DNA from 2 places in the Streptomyces sp. NPDC031365 genome. Region 1 is predicted to be linked to the other one. Evidence: riboswitches for the same ligand, from Rfam matches in the RefSeq annotation. Region 1 holds a riboswitch; the other holds the start of a gene.
What was found. Region 1 has a riboswitch for thiamine pyrophosphate ahead of ACZ5C2_RS31020 (thiamine ABC transporter substrate-binding protein). Riboswitches for the same ligand answer to the same signal wherever they lie in the genome.

Region 1 (11,029 bases):
GAAGGTCCGGGGTCAGGTCGGCGTGCCGGTTGCAGATGTTCACGGCCTGCCGCAGCGAGGTGTGCGGGGCGCGAATGCGGGTCCAGCCGCCGGTCGAGTCACCGGTGATGGCGACGCCGGGGGTGTCGGTGGGGATCTGGATTGCGGCGAGGACGGCGTCCGGGGCGATGTCGCCGAGGGCCATGTTCGCCGAGGATTCGTCGTTGACGCGGTGGGCGGTGCGGCCGGTGAGCTGGGCGCGGAGCATTGTGATGCCCTTGCCGAGTTCGGAGCCGAAGCGCTGCCCGCAGATCTCCAGGTAGATGCCGGCCGCGCGACCGAGCTGGGCGAGCCGGGCCAGGGCGGTGATGATGCGGTCCCGCCGCTTCTCCTCCTCCTTCGTCGCGAAGAGGGCGAGTTCGGCGACTTCGTCGACCAGGACCACGATGAGCACCGGGCGCAGTCCTTCGGACAGGTCCCAGATGTCGGCGGCGATCTCCGCATCCGGCACGTCAGCGGTGATCCGCTGCTCGGCCCGGATGAGCTGGTAGACGGCCTCCATGTGGGACACCAGCGCGTCGAGGAGTTCAGCGGCGGTGTCGGGGTTGTCGGCGAGCGCGGAGAACCGGCGGGCCAGCGGGAACAGCTCGACACCCTGCTTGCAGTCGATGCCGACCAAGGCGACGTGCTGCGGCGCGAGGGCGGCGACGAGGTTGCGCTGATAGACCGACTTCCCGGACTCCGTAGCCCCCAGGGTGAGGGCGTGCGGAACGGCGCGGTAGTCGCGGTAGTGGACGGCCCCGTCTTCACGCAGGGCAACCGGGACCCGCATCGGTCGGGTGTCGACCACGGCAGGCATCTGCACGCGCTTGAGCACGTCGTAGCCGGTCATGCGCAGCTCGACCACACCCGAGCGCAGCTCACGAGAGGTCACGCCGTACATGGCGAATGAGTGCCGCAGCCGATCACATGAGGCGGCCACGTCGAAGGCGTCCTGACCGGGGCGGAGCTTGAGCCGGAGCACCAGGCCGGTCCGGGTCACTCGGACCCGCAGGATGCGCGGGGCACGGGGTCCGGGAACGGGGCGGTTCGTCATCCGGGCCAGCGTCAGTCGCCAGCGAGGGGCCGGGACGGTGAGGCCGCAGGCGTCCATGACCGAGCCGTACCGGACCAGGACCCGCAGTGCGGCGAGGGTGACCCCGAAGGTCAGCCAGTACCAGGCGGGGCGCCGCCACCGCAGGAGACCCGCAGCGGCGACGACCAGCACCAAGGCGACGATCAGCCACGTCATGGCTCAGGCCGCCTTCGAGGCCGAGTCCGCGGCGGTCAGCGAGGTCACCGCGACTGCGCGGAAGGCGATGCCATGCCGCTTCTGGCCGTTGAACTCGTTCTCCCACGGCGAGGCGACCAGGCCGGTCAGGACCACCGGGGTGCCCATGTCCAGGTCTTCGGAGACGCCGGACTGCGGGACGGTGAGCTTGAGGATCTCCACCTCGTCGGGCGTGGAGAACATGACCTCCACGACCATCAGGGTGGCACCGTCCTTGTCGGTGGCGATCTCACCGGTACGGCGGTCCTTCACCTTGGGCTGCGGGGCCTTGGCGACCATCACGGTGGCGTTGGCGGTGTCCACGGGGATCTGACGCATGGTCTTGTCTCCTGTTGCGGTGAGGTGTTGACCGACATCCCGTCGGTGAGATCAGGAGACCGTGAGGAGGGGTGGACGCATCACCGCCCGTATGGACGTTTGGGGACGTCTGAGGTACCGTCAAAACGTCCCTAGCCGTCCGAGTGAAGGGCACGTCATGGCGAACGAGCGTCTGCGCGCGGCAATTTCAGCGAAGGGCGAGACGATCCAGTCTGTTGCCGAGCACGTCGGAGTGGATCCCAAGAGCGTCGAACGGTGGATCACCACCGGCCGCACTCCGCACCGCGGGCACCGCTGGAAGGCGGCGAGCTTCCTCGGAGTCGACGAGGTCTACATCTGGCCGTCCGTGGAGAAGCAGGCGGAGAAGGCCAGCACGTCCGAGCTGATCACGTATTACCCGCACCGTGGCGCGGTGCCTGCCCCGCTCTGGTCATCCCTGATCGAGAAGGCGACGGATCAGGTCGACATCCTCGTGTACGCCGGACTCTTCCTCTTCGACAGCAACCCGGACCTGCCCGACCAACTGGCCGAGAAGGCGAAGGCCGGCGCCCAGGTCCGCATCCTGCTCGGGGACCCCGACTCCGAAGCGGTCCGCCAGCGCGGCGAAGAGGAGGGCATCGGCGGTGACCTGGCCGCACGTGCCCGCATCACCCGGCGCTACCTCGAGCCCGCCATGTCGACGCCCGGGGTCGAAGTCCGGTTGCACGACACGATCCTCTACAACTCGATCTACCGGTTCGACGAGGACGTTCTGGTGAACCCGCATGTCCTCGGAGCTCCCGCCGGTCAGAACCCGGTGATGCACTTCCGGTACCTCCCCGGAGCGCGGACCTTCCGGCACTACATGCGGAGCTTCGACTACGCATGGGAGCGGGGCCGGGAGGCGTAACGAGCCCCGGACGTGCAACGCTGAACACATGGCGCGTGTCGACTACTTCAACGATCCCAACGCCCCGAAGGCGAACAGCCTCGTCCCCTCCGTGACCGCCGTTGCATGCAACGAGGCCGGAGAGGTCTTGCTGATCCACAAGACCGACAACAACCTCTGGGCCTTGCCCGGTGGTGGCATCGACCTGGGCGAGTCGGCCCCGGACGCAGCCGTGCGCGAGACGAAGGAAGAGACCGGCTTCGACGTGGAGGTGACCGGCCTCGTCGGCATCTACACCAACCCAGGCCACGTCATGGCGTACGACGACGGAGAGGTCCGCCAGCAGTTCTCCATCTGCTTCCACGCCCGCATCACCGGCGGCGAGCTGCGGACGAGCAGCGAGAGCAAGGAAGTGGCATTCGTCGACCCGAGCAAGCTGGACGAGCTGAACATCCACCCGTCGATGCGCATGCGGATCGAGCACGGCCTGGCCGACCGGGCGGAGCCCTACATCGGCTGATGCGCCATGCGGTCGCGAGTCCGCTCGACAGCGCCCCGGAGATACGGCCGTGCCTTGCTGATCGCGTTGTGCACCTCGCTGCCGGGCTCGTACCGGACCAGGATCTCATCGATCCGGGTGTCGAAGTCGAAGGACTCCCCGGCGGGGCCGGTCGTCATGTCAGCGAAGATCAAGGCGTCGAGGACCGGCGAGTCTTCCCGCTCGTAGACGGCCAGCTCCGCCGAGAGCCCGCGCTGCTCTGCCTCATACACGGCCCCGGAGTGATGAGCGACCAACCGCACCAGGCGTGCCGGCGCACCCAGCGATTCGAGGTGCCGGGCACCGTCGAGGGGATGGAAGCCTGTGTCACGCAGCTCGGGCGCGTAGCCGATGTCATGCAGCCACGCGGCAGCGACGAGGAGATCCCGGTCCGCCTCGGACACAGCCGCGGAAGCCTCGCGCGCCCGAGCGGCCACGGCCTGAGTGTGCAGCCAGCGATTCCCGAGCGGAGGAAGCAGGGACTCGGCGAGTTCGGCCGCTCCCTGGGGTGTGTCCAGTGCAGAAGGCATGCATGGAACGTTAGCCGAGGCCAGCAGAGAGCCGACAGGCTACGATCGGGGCGGTTGCCGATCATGGGTGCGGTAAGACTTTCCCTACGTTCATCAAGGCCCGCGCACGGCGCGGGCGCGCGCCGCCTCTGCGGCGCGGCCTGCCTCCTGTCTTCGCCCCGGCTGGCCGCGCCCGGCGGCGCGCTCGGCGGCTGCGGGCACGAAGTGGGAGACACCCTCTGTGGCTGGGGCGGTCGGCTCCACGGCTTTAGGCAGCCACTTTGGGGCGAGCCTCGAAGATCTTGGCCCCAACGTCGTGCTTTACCGGGCAGGTCCACAGACTGCCCGACTCGCCATCAGCTTACGGGGCCAAGATCACTCGCCCCAAAGCAGCTCCAGCCCAAAGCCGCTCCGCCGCCCTCTCCGACAGCATCCCTATTCCTCACAAAAACCCTGTTGCCGTCCCTGCTCCAAGTAATCGCCCACGCTAAGACGCATGACGGCCTCTTCTCGCGACCTCAAAGCACGATAAAACCAGTCGGGAATGAGTGCATTTTTTCGCCGCCCGGCCAAAATGTCATCTTGGAGCTTTCTGCACTGCGCCTCGGAAGGTAGCTTCTTCTTCCTCACCACAGATTCCCACATCTCGCCTGCGCTATGATCGGCCTCCTCCTTGAGTTGTGCGCTTCGGGAGTTAGAGCGCCACACTTCGATTAGTTCTTTAATGGCAGGTATGAGCGGGACGTACACGCCGATAATGGCAGCGAGAAGCGACAGGCTCCCTAGTATGGCCGCTACGGTAACTGCGGAGAAAAGAAGAATGCCCAGAGAGAATGCACACGCTGCCCACGCTCGGTGCGTAGCCACTCCCCACCCAAGATTAACTCGCTGGCAAATCAGCACATCGGCAGGTCGTGCGATCCGTGTAGTGATTCCGTACCAATCCCGGAGATTCCCACGCTTGTAACGCATAGATGCACGAGCCACTTCAGACGCGCTAGGGCGGCGCACTTTTCCACCTCGCGCCCATGGCAACTGAAAGACACTCGTGTCAAATTCCTCCTGCATGGCTGCCGCAGAATCGACCTTCTTCTTCTCGCGTGCGCTTCCTGCGAGGCTCAGAATGAGAAGTGTGACTCCTGAGGCTGCGCCAATTATAGGCTTGAACGGGTCCAACATGAAAGTGGTTGCGACGGTCGCCAGTCCGCCGATAAGGACGATCGACAGCTTCGCGAAGTGAAGCAACTTGGCATCGGAGTATGTCTGACGCTGCGCAGCGAGCAGACGCAGGGAAGACTCCGTGTTCTGCGCCTCGTAAATTGGCGGCGTTGTAAAAGTGGGCATCGCCAACCTTAGAGAACGTACGGAAAGTCGGTGCCGAAAACTTCTTGGTACTCACTGGATGCTGCCCAGTCATCCACCGTCCACTTTGCATAACCCGCCTCAAGGTGAGGCAGGCACGCGTTCATGGCTCTGATGGTCGCCAGACGATTGACCTCCGAACTGCAGGGAGTGATTCTATTCACCAGGCCGGTCGGATCATTCATGGAACGGACACCGTGTTTAATCATCCGATCGACTATATCCGGCAGGGCTGATGGATACAGAATGCTGTCTACCTGCATCCCGTACTGTGCGGCACGCATCTCTAGATAGAAGGAAGAGACTGGGACACGGTGCTGGTACTTCCACGCCTTTAGCAGCCTAGCGAGGCCCTTAACTTTGCCGGAGCCGTCCGCATCTCGAACGTACTGCAAATGCGCTTTAGGGGCCGACTCTCTCCACGTGTCCCCGGGACCCGGAATCAGGAATACTTCTTCACCATTCGGCCCTGAACGCTCGTAGAAGCCGGGTGTCACCTCGTACTGCGTCACAAGCTGCTTGAAGTCAATACTGACAGTGGGGCGTGAAACCCACACGTCGAAAGCCTCCCACAGCTCCTTCTTCAAAACGCTCTTCATCGAGGTCAAGAAGGAGACCGGTTTTATCGTTTTACGATCCAGCGGGATTCGAGCGAAGTAATCAACGTCGCTAACTTGGGAAATCCCAGTGCCGTTGGAGAAAGATCCGCTTTGAAAAAAACTGTAAACACCAAACTCGGCATCTAGAGTCTCGTAGATCCTTGTCCGGTATTTACTCACCTCCTCTTTCTCCCACTTCTTGGGCGTCTTCTTTTTTAGGAATTGCGCGAAAGCTTCTGAGATGGTCTCAGCCACCAGCGGCATGTCAGCCCCCCTGAGCAGCACTGTGGACTCCGGTTGCGCCGGGATCAGTATGCAGCGTCCCACTGACATTGATCACCGAACTAGGGCAAGTGAGACGACCGCAGGTCACGGCTGCCGGTGATCAGTTGTGGCTGTTCTGACCGCAAGCGTGTGCGACCGAGTCCTGGCCAGATCGCCCCCTTGTGTGCCCTTCGTGTGCGTGTCACACAGTTCAGAGGCGGGGACCAGGGGGAGGAGGCGCTGCATGTCGGTGTTGGGTGGCTATTCGGTGGGGCCGTCAGACTGGGCCGTTGAGCGGTTTGGGCGGCATGCCGGCGCGGTGGCCGCTGCGGTTGCGGTGCAGCTGGCCGAGGCGCACGCGAAGGCTCATGCCGCGCACCTCGCTGCGGGGCTGAAGAAGCGGAGTCCCTACGGTGTCGCCCTGGCGGGCCTGGTGCGCGAGCACCTGGCGGAGACGGCACGTGAGCTGGGGGAAGCCGTACGAGACGTACGCGGATACGAGTACGCAGTGATCAACGATCACGCACTCTTCCCCTTCCGCTACGCGGACAGGCCCAGGCCACTGGACCGGGCCCGACTGCCCGCCAACGCCTCGCCCACGCGGCAACGGCTGCTCCGGGCGCACGGGCCGCAGCCTCCGGAGGGTCTCTTCGACGTCGACGAGGATCTGATGACCGAGGAGTACCTGGGGCTGCACGAAGCGTTCGAGGAGCTGGGAGCTTCCACCAGGCTCGTCTGTGTGTTCTTCACGGCTGACGCCGAGAACGGCATCCATGCCATTCACTGGGGTGACGCCCATCTCGAACCCGACCGCACCTTCACATGGCCGTACAGGGAACAGCTCCCGGTCGCTTCTGCCCAGATGGAATGACGGGCCGTGGGCGCCGGCACCTGGGCACCTACGGCGTCGGCTGATTAAGTCCTGGGCCGTCCCTGGGCCGTCCGAGGCCGACCAACGCTGACAGTCGGCACCCACGGGTGACCACCCCCACCCCGCTCTGGCCTGGGCTCCCCGAGTCGATCTGCCACACTGGTACAGCCATGCCTAAGCCCGGAGAACTCACTTTCGTCGCGCCGCGCGGAGCCAAGAAGCCGCCGCGGCACCTTGCCGATCTCACGCCCGCCGAGCGCAAGGAGGCGGTCGCCGCGGCCGGTGAGAAGCCGTTTCGTGCCAAGCAGCTCTCGCAGCACTACTTCGCGCGGTACGCCCACGAGCCGGAGCAGTGGACCGACATCCCGGCCGGCTCGCGCGGCAGACTGCGGGAGGCGCTGCTTCCGGAGCTGATGACGGTCGTGCGGCATCTGTCGACCGACCAGGGCACCACCCGCAAGACGCTGTGGAAGCTGTTCGACGGGACGCTCGTCGAGTCGGTGCTGATGCGCTACCCGGACCGGGTGACGATGTGCATCAGCTCGCAGGCCGGGTGCGGGATGAACTGCCCCTTCTGCGCGACCGGGCAGGCCGGGCTGGACCGGAATCTGTCGACCGCCGAGATCGTGCACCAGATCGTGGACGGGATGCGGGCGCTCCGGGACGGTGAGGTGCCCGGCGGCCCGGCGCGGCTGAGCAACATCGTGTTCATGGGCATGGGGGAGCCCCTCGCCAACTACAAGCGGGTCGTGGGGGCCATTCGGCGTCTGACCGACCCCGAGCCGGACGGGCTCGGGTTGTCCCAGCGGGGGATCACCGTGTCCACGGTCGGACTCGTCCCGGCCATTCACCGGTTCTCCGACGAGGGCTTCAAGTGCCGGCTCGCCATCTCGCTGCACGCTCCCGACGACGAACTGCGCGACACCCTCGTTCCCGTGAACACACGGTGGAGGGTGCGCGAGGTCCTGGACGCCGGGTTCGAGTACGCGGCCAGGTCCGGGCGGCGGCTGTCCATCGAGTACGCGCTCATCCGGGACATCAACGACCAGGCCTGGCGGGGTGACCGCCTCGGGCGGATGCTCAGGGGACGTCCCGTGCACGTCAACCTCATCCCGCTCAACCCCACGCCCGGCTCGAAGTGGACCGCTTCCCGTCCCGAGGACGAGAAGGCGTTCGTGGAGGCGATCGCCGCGCACGGTGTGCCGGTGACGGTCCGGGACACCCGTGGACAGGAGATCGACGGGGCGTGTGGGCAGCTCGCCGCGAGCGAGCGGTAATGTGACCCGAGTACGTACATCTTCATATTCCGACAGGGGAGCGCCACAGCGCTGAGAGTGCGGTACCGGCCGCAGACCCTCCGAACCTGGCCCAGGTCATTCTGGGTAGGGAGATCGGTCATCACTCGAGCTGTTGCGCCCTGCCCGGGACCCCGCCCAGGGGTTCCTGGCGGGGCCGCGTCTCTTCCTGGTCACTCCAGGAGGAATCAAGTGGGTATCACCAAGAAGGTCACGGTCCTGGTCGTCGGGCTGGGGCTGGTCACACTGTCCGCGTGCGGGTCCTCGGACGGCGACGAGGCGAGCGGCGGCGGGTCCGGGACCGTGACCCTCGTCAGCCACAACTCGTGGGCCGTGTCGAAGGACGTCGTCGCCGCCTTCGAGAAGCAGTCCGGCTACGAGCTCAAGGTCCTCGAGGACGGCGACGCCGGGCAGGCCGTGAACAAGGCCGTCCTGACCAAGGACAACCCGCAGGGCGACGTCTTCTTCGGCGTCGACAACACCCTGCTGTCCCGTGCCCTCGACAACGGGCTGTTCCAGCCGTACGAGGCGAAGGGCTCCGATCGGATCCTGCCCGAGTACCGGGTGGACGAGGCCGGGCACCGGGTCACCCCCGTCGACAGCGGTGACGTCTGCGTCAACTACGACAAGGCATGGTTCGGCGAGCACGACCTCACCCCGCCGAAGACGTTCGACGACCTGGTCAAGCCCGAGTACAAGGACCTCCTCGTCGTCGAGAACGCCTCGACCTCCTCGCCCGGTCTCGGCTTCCTGCTCGGCACCGCGGCCAAGTACGGGGACGAAGGCTGGCAGAACTACTGGAAGAAGCTCAGGGCCAACGGCGTCAAGGTGGTCGACGGCTGGGAGCAGGCCTACAACGAGGAGTTCTCCGGCTCGGCCGGCGGCAAGCAGGCCAAGGCCGACCGGCCGCTGGTGGTGTCGTACGCCTCCTCGCCGCCCGCCGAGGTCATCTACGCCGACCCGAAGCCGGAAACCGCGCCCACGGGGGTCGCCGAGGGCACCTGCTTCCGCCAGGTCGAGTACGCGGGGCTGCTGGACAACGCGAAGAACCCCGAGGGCGGCAAGGCGCTGCTGGACTTCCTGATCAGCAAGACCTTCCAGGACGACATGCCGCTCAACATGTTCGTGTATCCGGTACGGGAGGGCGCCCAGGTGCCCGAGGAGTTCGTGAAGTTCGGGCCGCAGGCGAAGGACCCGGCGACCATGGACCCGGCGAAGATCGCCGAAAACCGTGACCAGTGGGTCAAGTCGTGGACCTCGCTCGTACTGAAGTGACGCGAGCCGCGGCGAAGCGGCACGGGAGCGCGGCCCGGCTCGGCCTGATGGCCGTGCCGGTCGCGTTCTTCGCCGTGTTCTTCGCCTATCCCGTCACCGCGATCGTCGCGCGCGGACTGAAGGCCGACGGGACCTGGCAGCTCGGGCGGATCGGGGACGTGCTGGCCCAGTCCGACGTCCGGCAGGTGCTGTGGTTCACCACCTGGCAGGCTCTCGCCTCCACCGCCCTCACCTTGCTGATCGCCCTGCCCGGCGCGTATGTCTTCGCCCGCTTCGACTTCCCCGGCAAGCAGGTGCTGCGGGCCGTGGTCACCGTGCCGTTCGTGCTGCCGACGGTCGTCGTCGGTACGGCGTTCATGGCGCTCGTCGGGCGCGGTGGCCTGCTCGACGAACACTGGGGCGTGCGGCTGGACACCACCGTGTGGGCGATCCTGCTCGCGCACGTCTTCTTCAACTACGCCGTCGTCGTACGCACCGTGGGCGGACTGTGGTCCCAGCTCGACCCGCGGCAGGAGGAGGCCGCGCGGATGCTCGGCGCCTCGCGGTTCGCGGCCTGGCGGACCGTGACCCTGCCCGCGCTCGCGCCGGCCGTGGCCGCCGCCGCGCTGATGGTCTTCCTGTTCACCTTCACCTCGTTCGGTGTGGTGCAGATCCTGGGCGGGCCCGCCTTCTCCACCCTCGAGGTGGAGATCTACCGGCAGACCTCCGAGATCTTCGACCTGTCCACGGCCGCCGTCCTGACGATGATCCAGTTCGTCGCCGTGGGCTCGATCCTCGCCCTGCACGCCTGGACCGTACGGCGCCGGGAGAGCGCGCTGCGCCTGGTGGACGCCTCGACCGCGCGCCGGCCCCGCGGGAGAGGGCAGTGGGCGCTGCTGGGCGGCGTCGTCGCCACCGTCGCCGTACTGATCCTGCTTCCCCTCGCGGTGCTGGTGGAGAGGTCCTTCGGGGCCGCCGGGCTCGGCTACTACCGGGCGCTGACCGAGGACGACGGGGGAGTGTTCCTGGTCGCGCCCATCGAGGCGGTCGGCAACTCGCTGCAGTACGCCGTCGCCGCGACGGTCATCGCCGTGGTGATCGGCGGCCTCGCCGCCGTCGCGCTGACCCGGCGGGACGCGGGACGGCTGGTGCGCGGGTTCGACGCGCTGCTGATGCTGCCGCTCGGGGTGTCCGCGGTGACCGTGGGCTTCGGTTTCCTGATCGCCCTCGACGAGCCGCCGCTGGACCTCAGGGCCTCCTGGATCCTGGTCCCGCTCGCGCAGGCGCTGGTCGGCGTGCCCTTCGTCGTACGGACCATGCTGCCGGTGCTGCGGGCCGTGGACGTACGGCTGCGGGAGGCGGCGGCGGTGCTCGGGGCGTCGCCGTGGCGGGCGTGGCGGGAGGTGGACCTGCCGCTGGTGCGACGGGCGCTGCTGGTCGCGGCCGGGTTCGCCTTCGCCGTGTCGCTCGGGGAGTTCGGGGCGACGGTGTTCATCGCGAGGCCGGAGAACCCGACCCTGCCGGTGGCCGTGGCGCGGCTGCTGGGGCGGCCCGGGGACCTCAACTACGGGCAGGCGATGGCCTTGTCGACGATTCTGATGATCGTGTGCGCGGTGGCACTGCTCGTGCTGGAGCGGCTGCGGACCGACCGGACCGGGGAGTTCTAGATGCTGCTGAGCCTTCAGGGCGCGACCGTCCGCTTCGGCGGGCGGGCGGCGCTGGACGCCGTCGACCTGGGGGTCGCCGAGCACGAGATCGTGTGCGTGCTCGGGCCCAGCGGCAGCGGCAAGTCGACGCTGCTGCGGGCGGTCGCCGGGCTGCAGCCCCTCGACTCCGGGCGGA
Region 2 (11,029 bases), on a different contig from region 1:
CCGCTGTGGCCCAACTGGCAGGTCCTGGGCGAGCGCGAGCCCTATCCGGCGGTCCCGCACAGGAAGCTGCTGCGCACGCGCACGGCGGGCACGCTCGCCGAGGTCGGAGCGTGGGAGCTGCGCGATCCCCGGCTGACCGCGCTCCTGGAGAGCCATGCGCTCGCTCTCGGACTCGATCCCCGTGACACCCCGGCGAGCGCGGCCGTGCTGCCGTACATGGAGCACGCCTTCGGCACCTGGTACGTGCGGGGCGGCATGCGGGAGCTGGCACGGGCGGTGTACGAGCGGTGCGTGGCCCGCCGCGTGGAGTTCCACTTCGGTGCCCGGGCCGTCGGGGTGCTCGAGAAGGACGGCCGGGCGGCGGGGCTGGAACTGGCCGACGGCTCGGTGGTGGAGGCTGATTTGGTGGTAGCCGGGGTCGCTCCCGGCGTGCTGGACCGGCTCAGCCGGGGGACACGGGTGCGCGGTGCGGGCGGGGCTCCCGCCCGGCGGGGGGCGGCGAGCCGGATGACGGTGCTGCTGGCGCTGCGGGGCGGGCGCCCGGAGGGGACGCCGCACCGTACGGTCGTGCACACGGAGGACCGTCAGGCGGAGCTGGAGTCGCTGTTCGGCGCCTCTGGCGGCCTGCCCGCCCGCCCCACGGTCACAGTGCTGCGGCCGGACGACCCGGCCCTTGTCCCGGACGCCGGCCACGAGGCGGTCACGGTGACGTCGGTGGTGCCCGCGGGGGCCGAGGACGCCTCGGGCGCGCACGCCGAGAACCTGATCGCCGTCGCCGAGCGGGCGATACCCGGTCTGCGCGACCGGCTGCTCCGGCACGAGGTGCGCACGCCGGCCGACATCGCCGGGGAAACCGGCGCGGAGGGCGGCGCGGTGCCGGTGCCGACGCTGGCCGCGGCGGGCGGGCGGCTGCTGCACCCGTCCAACAGCACGGAGCTTCCGGGGTTGTTCACCGTCGGGGGCTGGTCGCATCCCGGGGGCGGACTGCCGCACGCCGGGATGTCGGGGGCGCTGGTGGCTGGGCTGATCGTGGAAGGGCCGGAGTTCCGCGGCTCCCAGTGAGCGCGTGTCAGAAGCGGTACTGCTGCTCGTCGTACCCGTTGTCGTTGCCGTGCGTCTGTCCGTCGCCCTGGTACGGATACTGCTGCTCCGGCGGGAGTTCGCCGCCGTAGGGGTCGTCGGCGCTGCGCTGCTGCGGGACCCACAGTCCGCCGGCCGGGGTCTCGCCGCCGTAACCTCCGGCGTAGGGGTCCTGGGTGTAGCCCTGCTGGGCGTACTGCTGCGGGTCCGCGTAACCGGTGTCGTACGAGGTGCCGCCGTACGTGGGATTGCCGATGTACGGGTCGGAGTACGCGGCGTACTGCTGGCCCGTGGTGTCGTAGCCCTGCTGCTGGCCGTAACCGGAGTAGTCGTAGGCGTAGTTGGGGTCGGCGCCCTGGGTGGCCGCCGCGTACTGGTCCTGGGAGGGTGCCGCGTATCCGGGGTCACCGCCGTAGACGCCGTAGGAGCCGGTGTCGTCGGGCAGGGGCTGCGGCTCGTAGACCGAGGTGGTCTCGGCGGCCGTCGTCTGGTCGGGGCGGGCGGCGGGGGTGAACACGTCGTCGCGGTCGTAGTCGTCGTCCTGGCCGTAGGCGCGGTCGTGGTGGCCGTCGCGCTCGTCGCCGTAGTCGTCGCGCGACGTCTCCAGGTCGGAGACCTCCAGGGCCGGTTCCTGACGGGCCCGTCCGCCCTTGGCCGCTGCCAGCATCGGGGCGTTGACCGCCCAGCCGGCCGCGAAGCCGCGGCGGAACGACAGGGTGACGTAGGTCTGGCCGACCGCGAAGGCGGCGGCGCCCAGTCCGATGACGATCACGGACGGGATCATCACACCGAGCACGACGCCGAGGAAGCCCGCGAAGGCGAGCAGCCGCCAGCGCAGCCGCGCCTTGTACTGCAGCAGCACCTCGCCGAGCAACCACAGCGCGACGATGCCGAACGCGATGTAGAGGACCGTCCAGCCCATGTACGCCCCTCTCCCAGTGGTCGCTACGCAGTGTGTCGTATATCCGTGCGACCGGTCTAGGCCCGCGGTGGGTGGTGCAGGCCCAGGTTCTCGTAGATTTCCAACGTCGCCGTGGAGTTGTTCAGCGTGATGAAGTGCAGTCCCGGCACTCCCTCGGCCAGCAGCCGCGCACAGAACTTCGTGGCGAAGTCGATACCGATGGAGCGTACCGCCGCCGGATCGTCCTTCGCTGTCAGGATCCGCTCTTTGAGGGCGTCGGGGAACTCCGCGTTACTGAGTTTTGGCAACCTCTCCAGCATCTTCACGCTGGTCACCGGCATGACCTCGGGAATGACGGGGGTTTCGCAGCCCGCGGCGTGGACTCGGTCACGCAGGCGCAGATAGGACTCGGGCCGGAAGAACATCTGCGTGATCGCGTAGTCGGCGCCGGCCCGGCACTTGTCGACGAAGTGGGCGACGTCGGTGTCCCAGTCGGCGGAGCGCGGGTGCATCTCCGGGAAGGCGGCGACGCCGACGCAGAAGTCGCCCGACTCCTTGATGAGCCGGACGAGGTCGGCGGCGTAGGCAAGGCCCTGGGGGTGCGGCACCCAGTCACCCATGGGGTCGCCGGGCGGGTCGCCGCGCACGGCGAGCATGTTGCGGATCCCGGCGTCGGCGTACTGGCCGATGATGTTGCGCAGTTCGGCCACGGAGTGGTCCACCGCGGTGAGATGGGCGACCGGGGTGAGGGTGGTGTCGGCGGCGATCTGCTCGGTCTCCCTGACCGTCCCGGCGCGGGTGGAGCCGCCGGCTCCGTACGTCACGGAGACGAAGTCCGGGGCGACCGCCTCGACCCTGCGCAGCGCGTTCCACAGGTTCCGCTCACCCTTGGCGGTTTTCGGCGCCGAGAACTCGAAGGAGTAGGTCGTCTTGCCGGCGGCGAGCATGTCGCGCACGGTGCGTGCGCGGTCAGTCCTGGTGGATGCGGTTCCGAAGGCCATACCGGCAGGTTAGCCAGGGTGCGGCGGTCCCCCAACCAGAAGCGGGAGATTTGTCCGATTTACCGACTTGCCGTCCACCCCTTGGACAGTTCTGAGACGCCCGGGGGTCACCCCTCGTCCGCGGCGGCCTGCCGCATCCGCTTGGCGAGCTCGGTGGCCGCCGCTCCCGGGTCGTCCGCGTCGGTGATCGCGCGGACGACGACGATCCGGCGGGCGCCCGCGTCCAGGACCTCGTCGAGGTTGCCGAGGTCGATACCGCCGATGGCGAACCAGGGCCGGTCGGTGCCGAGGCCGGCGGCGTAGCGGACCAGGCCGAGGCCCGGGGCGTGACGGCCGGGCTTGGTGGGGGTGGGCCAGCAGGGGCCGGTGCAGAAGTAGTCCACGCCGGGCTGGACGGCGGCGGCGGCGGCCTCGGACTCCTCGTGGGTGGAGCGGCCGACCAGGATGCCGTCCCCGAGTACGGCGCGGGCGGCGGGCACGGGGAGGTCGCCCTGGCCGAGGTGGAGGACGTCGGCGCCGGCGGCGTGGGCGACGTCCGCGCGGTCGTTGACCGCGAGCAGTGTGCCGTGCCGGGCGCAGGCGTCGGCGAGGACCGCCAGGTGCTCCAGCTCCTCGGCGGCCTCCATGCCCTTGTCCCGCAGCTGCACGATGTCGACCCCGCCGGCCAGCACCGCGTCCAGGAACTCCGGAAGATCTCCCTGCCGCTTGCGCGCGTCGGTGCAGAGATAGACGCGGGCATCGGCGAGCCGGACGCGTTCGGTGTCGGTCATGCGGGTGTCCCCCAGGTGTGATGGGCGTAGGGACCGGGCGGGCCCGACAGGCCGGCGTGCGCTGTCCGGCCCGGCAGGTCGGCATGGGGCATTCCCCGCCCGGCAGGCCATGGTCGCGCATCCCCGACCGGCAGGTCGGCGCGGGGCCTTCCGGCCCGGCGGGTGGGCGTCGGGTGTCCCCACCCGGCAGGTGATCGATGGGCGTCGCGCCCGGCACACGGTCCGGGGCGGACCGCCGCCGATGGTAGGCGCGCGCGGTGCCCTCGGCCGGGGCTCGTACGGGCCCCGGCCGGTGTTGGTCGGACTCCGGTCGGTCGGGGCGGGTCAGACCGCGAGTGCCTGCGCCCGGCGCTTCACCTCCGTGCCACGGTTCTCGCCCAGCGCCTGCGCGGGAGTGCCCGGCAGGCTCGGGTCGGGGGTGAAGAGCCACTCCAGCATCTCTTCGGCCGTGAAGCCGTCGTCCCGCAGGAGCGTCAGGGTCCCGGTCAGGCCCTTGACCACCTTGTCCCCGTCGATGAAGGCGGCGGGCACGTGCAGCGCGCGGTTCTCACCCCGGCGTACGGCGATGATCTGGCCCTCCCTGACCAGCTGCCGGACGCGCGTCACCTCGACGCCGAACTGTTCGGCGATGTCGGGGAGAGTGAGCCAGGCGGGGACGAGAGCATCGATCTTTGCGTCAATCTCGGTCACGGGACAAGCCTGCCACCTGCCACCGACAGTCGGAAGTCAGCTCCCGCCACCTGGTCGGACGCGTCGCCCGGACACGCCGCCGCGGGGGTGCCTCACACCGTCGCCGACTTCAGCGGCCGCGCCGGGTCCGCCAGCAGTTCCGCGTCCATCGCCGTGCCCGCCTCGATCAGCCGGCGCCCCTGCGTCAGGTCCCGGGGCCGGCCCACCGCGAGCAGCGCGACCAGGCGGGACTCCCGCAGCCAGCAGACGCTCCACGCCGCCTCGGCGGGGTCCCCGCGCCACACGGTCCGGTCGGCGTCCGCGTGGTGTCCCGCGTACTGGACGAAACGCCCGAACTGCTCGGACCAGAAGTACGGCACCGGGTCGTACACGGCCGGGGCCCGGCCGGCGGGCCCTCCGAGGATGTTCGCCGCGACCGTGCGCGGCCCCTGGAGGGCGTTGTCCCAGTGGTGGACCAGCAGGCGTTCGCCATAGCGCCCGGACGGGAAGGACGCGCAGTCGCCGACCGCGTACACGTCCGGCAGGGAGGACGTCAGGTGGCGGTCGGCCACGACCTCGCCCCGCGTCCCGAGTGCGATTCCGGAGCCCGCCAGCCAGGCCGTGGCGGGCCTGGCCCCGATGCCGACGACCACGGCACCCGCGGGCAGCCGGGTGCCGTCGTCCAGGACCACGGCACCCGGCTCGACGCGCTCCACGCGCGTGTGCGTGCGCAGCGCTGCACCGGCCTCGGCGTACCAGGCGGTCATCGGGGCGGCCACCTCGGCGGGAAGTGCCTCGGCCAGCGGACGCTCCTCGGCCTCCACGACGGTGACCGCGCAGCCCGCCCCGCGGGCGGCGGTGGCGAACTCCGCGCCGATCCAGCCGGCGCCGACCACCACGATGTCGTGCTGCCGCGCGAGCACCGGACGCAGCCGTTCGGCGTCGTCCAGGGTGCGCAGGAGGTGCACACCGGGGATGCCCTCCGCGCCCGGCAGCCGCACCGGTTCCGCGCCGGTGGCGATCACCAGGACGTCGTACGGGACGGGCCCGGCCTCCGTGTCCAGCTCGTGGTCGCCGGGGCGCAGGCCGAGCACCTCGCAGCCGAGCCGCAGTTCGATGCCGAGCTCCTCGAAGTCGACGTCGAAGGCGGAGTCCTCGGCCTTGCCGAGCAGCACCGCCTTGGACAACGGCGGGCGGTCGTAGGGCTGGTGGGGCTCCGCGCCGATCAGGGTCACCGTGCCGGTGAAACCCTGCTCCCGCAGGGCTGCCGCGGTCTGCACGCCGGCCATGCCGGCGCCCGCCACCACCACCCGCCGCGGTGCGGACCGTCCCGGTTCCTGCGTCTGCTCGCTCACCCGATCACCCTAGTCACTCGGTCGCCGGCGGGTTCTCGCGGTCCGGGAGCTGCTCCACCACGCTCGTGCCGCTGCCCGGCTGCGACTCCCACTCCCAGCTCTCCTCCAGCCGTACCCGCCCGTCGGGCAGCTCCACGACCGTGGACACGCAGTGCCCCGACGACGTCGTGCCGTCCCCCTTGAGCTGGACGTACCGGAAGTCCAGCCGGTCCCCCGCGCGGGTGCCCACCAGATACCCGCGCACGACGTCGCCGCCCGCGTACTCGGCCCATACCTCCCCGCCCCGCTCGTGGTAGTCGAACCGGGTACGGGTGCCGACCTGACCCGGAGCCTGGTCGGCGACGGGGGCGAGGACGAGTCCGTCGAGCGATCGGGCCACGGGGAGGCTCCCTTACCTGTGCGCTGCTCTGCGGGCTAGGGTGGCCAACGTACAAGCACTCGCGGGAGCCTGGACGCACCGGGCTGAGAGGGAGGCTGGCGGCCTCCGACCGTACGAACCTGATCCGGGTCATGCCGGCGAAGGGAGGGGCTGGACGCCCATGTCGCCCACGCGTACTTCTGACGTCCTCGTCGTCGGGGGCGGAATCATCGGACTGGTCACGGCCTGGCGGGCCGCGCAGCGCGGTCTGACCACGACCGTGGTGGACCCCGAGCCGGGGGGCGGCGCCGCCCAGGTGGCCGCCGGGATGCTGGCCGCCGTCACGGAGCTGCACTACGGCGAGGAGACCCTGCTCGGCCTGAACCTCGCCTCCGCTCGGCGCTATCCCGCGTTCGCGGCCGAGCTCACCGAACTCACCGGCCACGACCTCGGCTACCGCAGTTGCGGCACGCTCGCCGTGGCCCTGGACGCCGACGACCGCGCCCACCTGCGGGAACTGCACGCCCTTCACCAGCGGTCGGGGCTGGACTCGCAGTGGCTGTCCGGGCGGGAGTGCCGACGCCTGGAGCCGATGCTCGCGCCCGGGGTGCGCGGCGGGCTGCGGGTGGACGGCGACCATCAGATCGATCCGCGGCGGCTGGCGGCCGCCCTGGTCACCGCCTGCGAGCGGGCCGGGGTGACCGTCCACCGCGCGTGGGCCGAGCGGCTCCTCGTCACCGGCGGCCGCGCGAGGGGCGTTCTCGCCTCCGACGGCACCGAGCTGAGCGCCGGGCAGGTGGTGCTCGCCGCGGGCAGCCTCAGCGGGCGGCTCGCGGGCGTCCCGGAGGACGTGCTGCCGCCCGTGCGGCCCGTGAAGGGGCAGGTGCTGCGGCTGACGATGCCCGACCGCCCCGGTCCCTTCCTGAGCCGGACCGTACGCGCCGTGGTGCGCGGCAGCCATGTCTATCTGGTGCCGCGTGAGAACGGCGAGCTGGTGATCGGCGCGACCAGCGAGGAGATGGGCTGGGACACCACCGTGACCGCGGGCGGTGTGTACGAGCTGCTGCGCGACGCCCACGAGCTGGTCCCCGGGATCACCGAGCTGCCGCTGACCGAGACCCGGGCCGGACTGCGCCCCGCCTCCCCCGACAACGCCCCCCTGCTCGGCCCGACCGGGCTCGAAGGGCTGCTGCTCGCAACCGGCCACTTCCGCAACGGCGTTCTGCTGACGCCAGTGACCGGCGACGCCCTCGCGGACGTCCTGACCACCGGTGAACTGCCTCAGGAGGCCCGCCCGTTCACCCCCCGGCGCCTCGGCGCCGCCGCCGTCCTCATGGAGCAGCCCGTATGAACATCTCCGTCAACGGGGAGCCCCGGGAGTTCACTCCCGGCACTGCCCTCGACCTCGTCGTGACGTCGCTCACCGCGGCACCCTCGGGAGTGGCCGCCGCCCTCAACGAAACCGTCGTCCCGCGCGCGCAGTGGCCCGCCACCCCCCTCGCCGACGGGGACCGGGTGGAGATCCTGACCGCCGTCCAAGGAGGCTGACCATGGCCGACGATCCGTTCGTCCTCGGCGGTACGTCCTTCACGTCCCGTCTGATCATGGGTACGGGAGGGGCACCGAGCCTCGATGTGCTGGAGCGGGCGCTGGTGGCGTCCGGGACGGAGCTGACGACCGTCGCGATGCGGCGGGTGGACCCCTCGGTGCACGGGTCCGTGCTGTCGGTGCTGGAGAACCTGGGCATCCGGGTGCTGCCGAACACGGCGGGGTGCTTCACCGCCGGGGAGGCGGTGCTCACCGCGCGGCTCGCGCGCGAGGCGCTCGGCACGGAACTGGTCAAGCTGGAGGTCATCGCCGACGAGCGGACGCTGCTGCCCGACCCGGTGGAGCTGCTGGACGCGGCGGAGACGCTGGTGGACGACGGGTTCACGGTGCTGCCGTACACGAACGACGATCCGGTGCTAGCACGGAAGCTGGAGGACGTGGGGTGTGCGGCGGTCATGCCGCTGGGGTCGCCGATCGGGTCGGGGCTGGGGATCCGCAACCCGCACAACTTCGAGTTGATCGTGGAGCGGGCGGGGGTGCCGGTGATCCTCGACGCGGGGGCGGGGACGGCGTCCGATGTGGCACTGGCGATGGAGCTGGGGTGTGCGGGGGTGATGCTGGCGTCGGCGGTGACGCGGGCGCAGGAGCCGGTGCTGATGGCTTCCGCCATGCGGGGGGCGGTGGAAGCGGGGCGGCTGGCGCGGCTGGCGGGGCGGATTCCGCGGCGTTGGTTCGCCACGGCGTCCTCTCCCGCGGAGGGCATGCCTGTACTGGATCCGGAGCGACCGGCTTTCTAGGTTCCGGAGCGACCGGGCCTTCCAGGTGCTGCCTGCCGGGGCGGACGCGGGTGGGTTCGCCCACCGGCGCGTGCAGCGTGCCGCCGCGCCCACCCGCGCCGCGCCGGGGGTACCTCCCGGGCCCTTGAGGCACTGGGGAGGCACGACTGCCCGCGGCTGGGGAGGGCGAGGCTCCTCCCCAGCGGCACGACAGCGCACGGCCCGGGAGGGCGGGACTCGCCCCAGCGCACGACAGCCCGCACTGGTGCCGGAGGCCGCCCTCAGGGGCGGCACGGCGACACACGTCACAGGTCCGCTGCAACAGAGGGTGGACAGGACGGGGGTGTCGGTGCGGCCTCGTAGACTCGCTGCGTGGACACGACCCTTCAGGACCCTCTGGTCGGGCAGGTGCTCGACGGCCGCTACCGCGTGGACGCGCGGATCGCGGTCGGCGGGATGGCCACGGTCTACCGGGCCGTCGACACCCGCCTCGACCGCATCCTCGCGCTCAAGGTGATGCACCCCTCCCTGGCCGCCGACGCCTCCTTCGTCGAGCGGTTCATCCGCGAGGCCAAGTCCGTCGCCCGGCTGGCCCACCCGAACGTTGTGCAGGTCTTCGACCAGGGCACCGACGGGGCGTACGTGTATCTGGCGATGGAGTACATCGCCGGCTGCACCCTGCGCGATGTGCTGCGCGAGCGCGGGGCCCTCCAGCCGCGGGCCGCGCTGGACATCCTGGAGCCGGTGCTGGCCGCGCTCGGTGCCGCGCACCGGGCCGGGTTCGTGCACCGGGACATGAAGCCCGAGAACGTGTTGATCGGGGACGACGGCCGGGTCAAGGTCGCCGACTTCGGGCTGGTCCGCGCGGTGGACTCGGTGACGAACACCACGGGCACCGTGCTGGGCACGGTCTCGTACCTGGCCCCGGAGCAGATCGAGAACGGCGTCGCCGACCCCCGGGTGGACGTCTACGCCTGCGGCATCCTGATGTACGAGATGCTGACCGGCGAGAAGCCTCACGACGGGGAATCCCCCGCGATCGTGCTCTACAAGCATCTGCACGACGACGTGCCGCCGCCGTCGGCCGCCGTGCCCGGTATGGCGTACGAGCTGGACGAGCTGGTGGCGTCGGCGACCGCGCGCAACCCCGGGCTGCGCCCGCACGACGCGGTGGCGCTGCTCGCGCGGGCCCGCGACGCACGCGGCCGGCTCACCGGCGAGCAACTCGACGCGGTGCCGCCGCAGGCGCTGATGTCGGAGCACGATCACCACGACAACACGGACGACCGTACGAGCGTCATCCCGCGCGGGCTCAGCTCTCCCACGCCCGGCTTCGCTCGCGCGGGGGGACCCCCGTCCCACCCGCTGCCGGTCAACGAGGACGACGGCGCGGACCGTGGACATCACACCAGCCGGTTCCAGTCACCGCCGCCGCTGCCGCCCCTGCGCCGGACGACGCTGCCGCGCGGTCCGATGGCGGTCGTCGTCGCCGTGCTGCTGGTCCTCGGGCTCGGCGCGGGTGTGTGGTACATCAACTCCGGCCAGTTCACCAAGGTCCCGCCGCTGCTGGCGAAGACGGAGCAGGAGGCCCGGGACCGGCTCGCGGACGCCGGGCTGGACGTGGGCCAGGTGGAGGAGGCGTACAGCGACACGGTGGAGCGGGGCAAGGTGATCGGCACCGACCCGAAGGCCGGCGCGCGCATCCGGGGCAATGGCTCGGTGTCGCTGACCCTCTCCCGGGGCCCGCAGACCGTGCGGGTGCCCGACCTCGACGGCTACGCGCTGGACAAGGCACGCTCGCTGCTGGAGGACGAGGGACTGAAGCCGGGCATGGCCACCCGGGAGTTCAGCGACACGGTGCCGGCGGGCTCCGTGATCTCCACGGAGCCCGGCAAGGGCACCAAGGTCCGCGCGGACTCCGCGGTGGCGCTGACCGTCAGCAAGGGCAGCCCGGTGGACCTGCCCGACGTGACGGGTGACGAGCTGGAGGACGCGCGCGCCGAGCTGGAGGAGGCCGGCCTGAAGGTGGAGGTCGCCGCCGAGCGGGTCAACTCCGAGCACGACGCGGGCGAGGTGGCCCGGCAGAGCCCCGCGCCCGGCCAGCAGGCCGCGGAGGGCGACACCGTGACGCTCACCCTGTCCAAGGGCCCGGAGATGGTCGAGGTGCCGGACGTGGTCGGCGACCGTGTGGGCGACGCCAAGGAGCGGCTGGAGGGCGCCGGCTTCCGGGTGGAGGAGGACCGCGGGCTGTTCGGCCTGTTCGGTGACACCGTCAAGAGCCAGTCCGTGGACGGCGGCGACACCGCGCCCAAGGGTTCGACGATCACCATCGAGATCCGCTGACGGGAGGGGGCCGGACGGGGGACGCGCGCGCTCATGTCACCCTTGACGCGTGAAGAGTCACCCGTCCGGCCCCTACCGCAATCCGATCGGCGGTCACGTTCCCGTGGCCGGCGGCCTGCATTCCGTCGGCCTGTCCTACGCCCGTGAGCTGGGCGCCGAGACCGTGCAGGTTTTCGTCGCCAATCCGCGCGGCTGGGCCACCCCGGCCGGCAACCCGAGGCAGGACGA

Region 2: another riboswitch for thiamine pyrophosphate. It lies ahead of thiO (glycine oxidase ThiO); the one in region 1 lies ahead of ACZ5C2_RS31020 (thiamine ABC transporter substrate-binding protein).

What each region holds. Positions count from the first base shown of each region.
Region 1 is NZ_JBVIIM010000028.1:39,181-50,209, forward strand. Features, by position in the region: gene ACZ5C2_RS30975 (FtsK/SpoIIIE domain-containing protein) at 1-1,270, opposite strand, end outside; gene ACZ5C2_RS30980 (SCO3933 family regulatory protein) at 1,274-1,627, opposite strand; gene ACZ5C2_RS30985 (XRE family transcriptional regulator) at 1,785-2,516, shown strand; gene ACZ5C2_RS30990 (NUDIX hydrolase) at 2,545-3,015, shown strand; gene ACZ5C2_RS30995 (HDIG domain-containing metalloprotein) at 3,003-3,563, opposite strand; gene ACZ5C2_RS31000 (S-4TM family putative pore-forming effector) at 3,978-4,886, opposite strand; gene ACZ5C2_RS31005 (SMODS domain-containing nucleotidyltransferase) at 4,895-5,758, opposite strand; gene ACZ5C2_RS31010 (hypothetical protein) at 6,087-6,638, shown strand; gene rlmN (dual-specificity RNA methyltransferase RlmN) at 6,809-7,915, shown strand; TPP riboswitch at 7,940-8,045, shown strand; gene ACZ5C2_RS31020 (thiamine ABC transporter substrate-binding protein) at 8,126-9,208, shown strand; gene ACZ5C2_RS31025 (ABC transporter permease) at 9,256-10,854, shown strand; gene ACZ5C2_RS31030 (ABC transporter ATP-binding protein) at 10,855-11,029, shown strand, end outside.
Region 2 is NZ_JBVIIM010000019.1:16,703-27,731, reverse strand. Features, by position in the region: gene ACZ5C2_RS25295 (phytoene desaturase family protein) at 1-1,062, shown strand, start outside; gene ACZ5C2_RS25290 (SCO2102 family sporulation regulator) at 1,070-2,002, opposite strand; gene metF (methylenetetrahydrofolate reductase [NAD(P)H]) at 2,059-2,982, opposite strand; gene thiE (thiamine phosphate synthase) at 3,090-3,752, opposite strand; gene ACZ5C2_RS25275 (Rv2175c family DNA-binding protein) at 4,077-4,442, opposite strand; gene ACZ5C2_RS25270 (NAD(P)/FAD-dependent oxidoreductase) at 4,535-5,776, opposite strand; gene ACZ5C2_RS25265 (avidin-fold protein) at 5,790-6,155, opposite strand; TPP riboswitch at 6,207-6,318, shown strand; gene thiO (glycine oxidase ThiO) at 6,316-7,485, shown strand; gene thiS (sulfur carrier protein ThiS) at 7,482-7,682, shown strand; gene ACZ5C2_RS25250 (thiazole synthase) at 7,685-8,479, shown strand; gene pknB (Stk1 family PASTA domain-containing Ser/Thr kinase) at 8,831-10,801, shown strand; gene ACZ5C2_RS25240 (deoxyribonuclease IV) at 10,851-11,029, shown strand, end outside.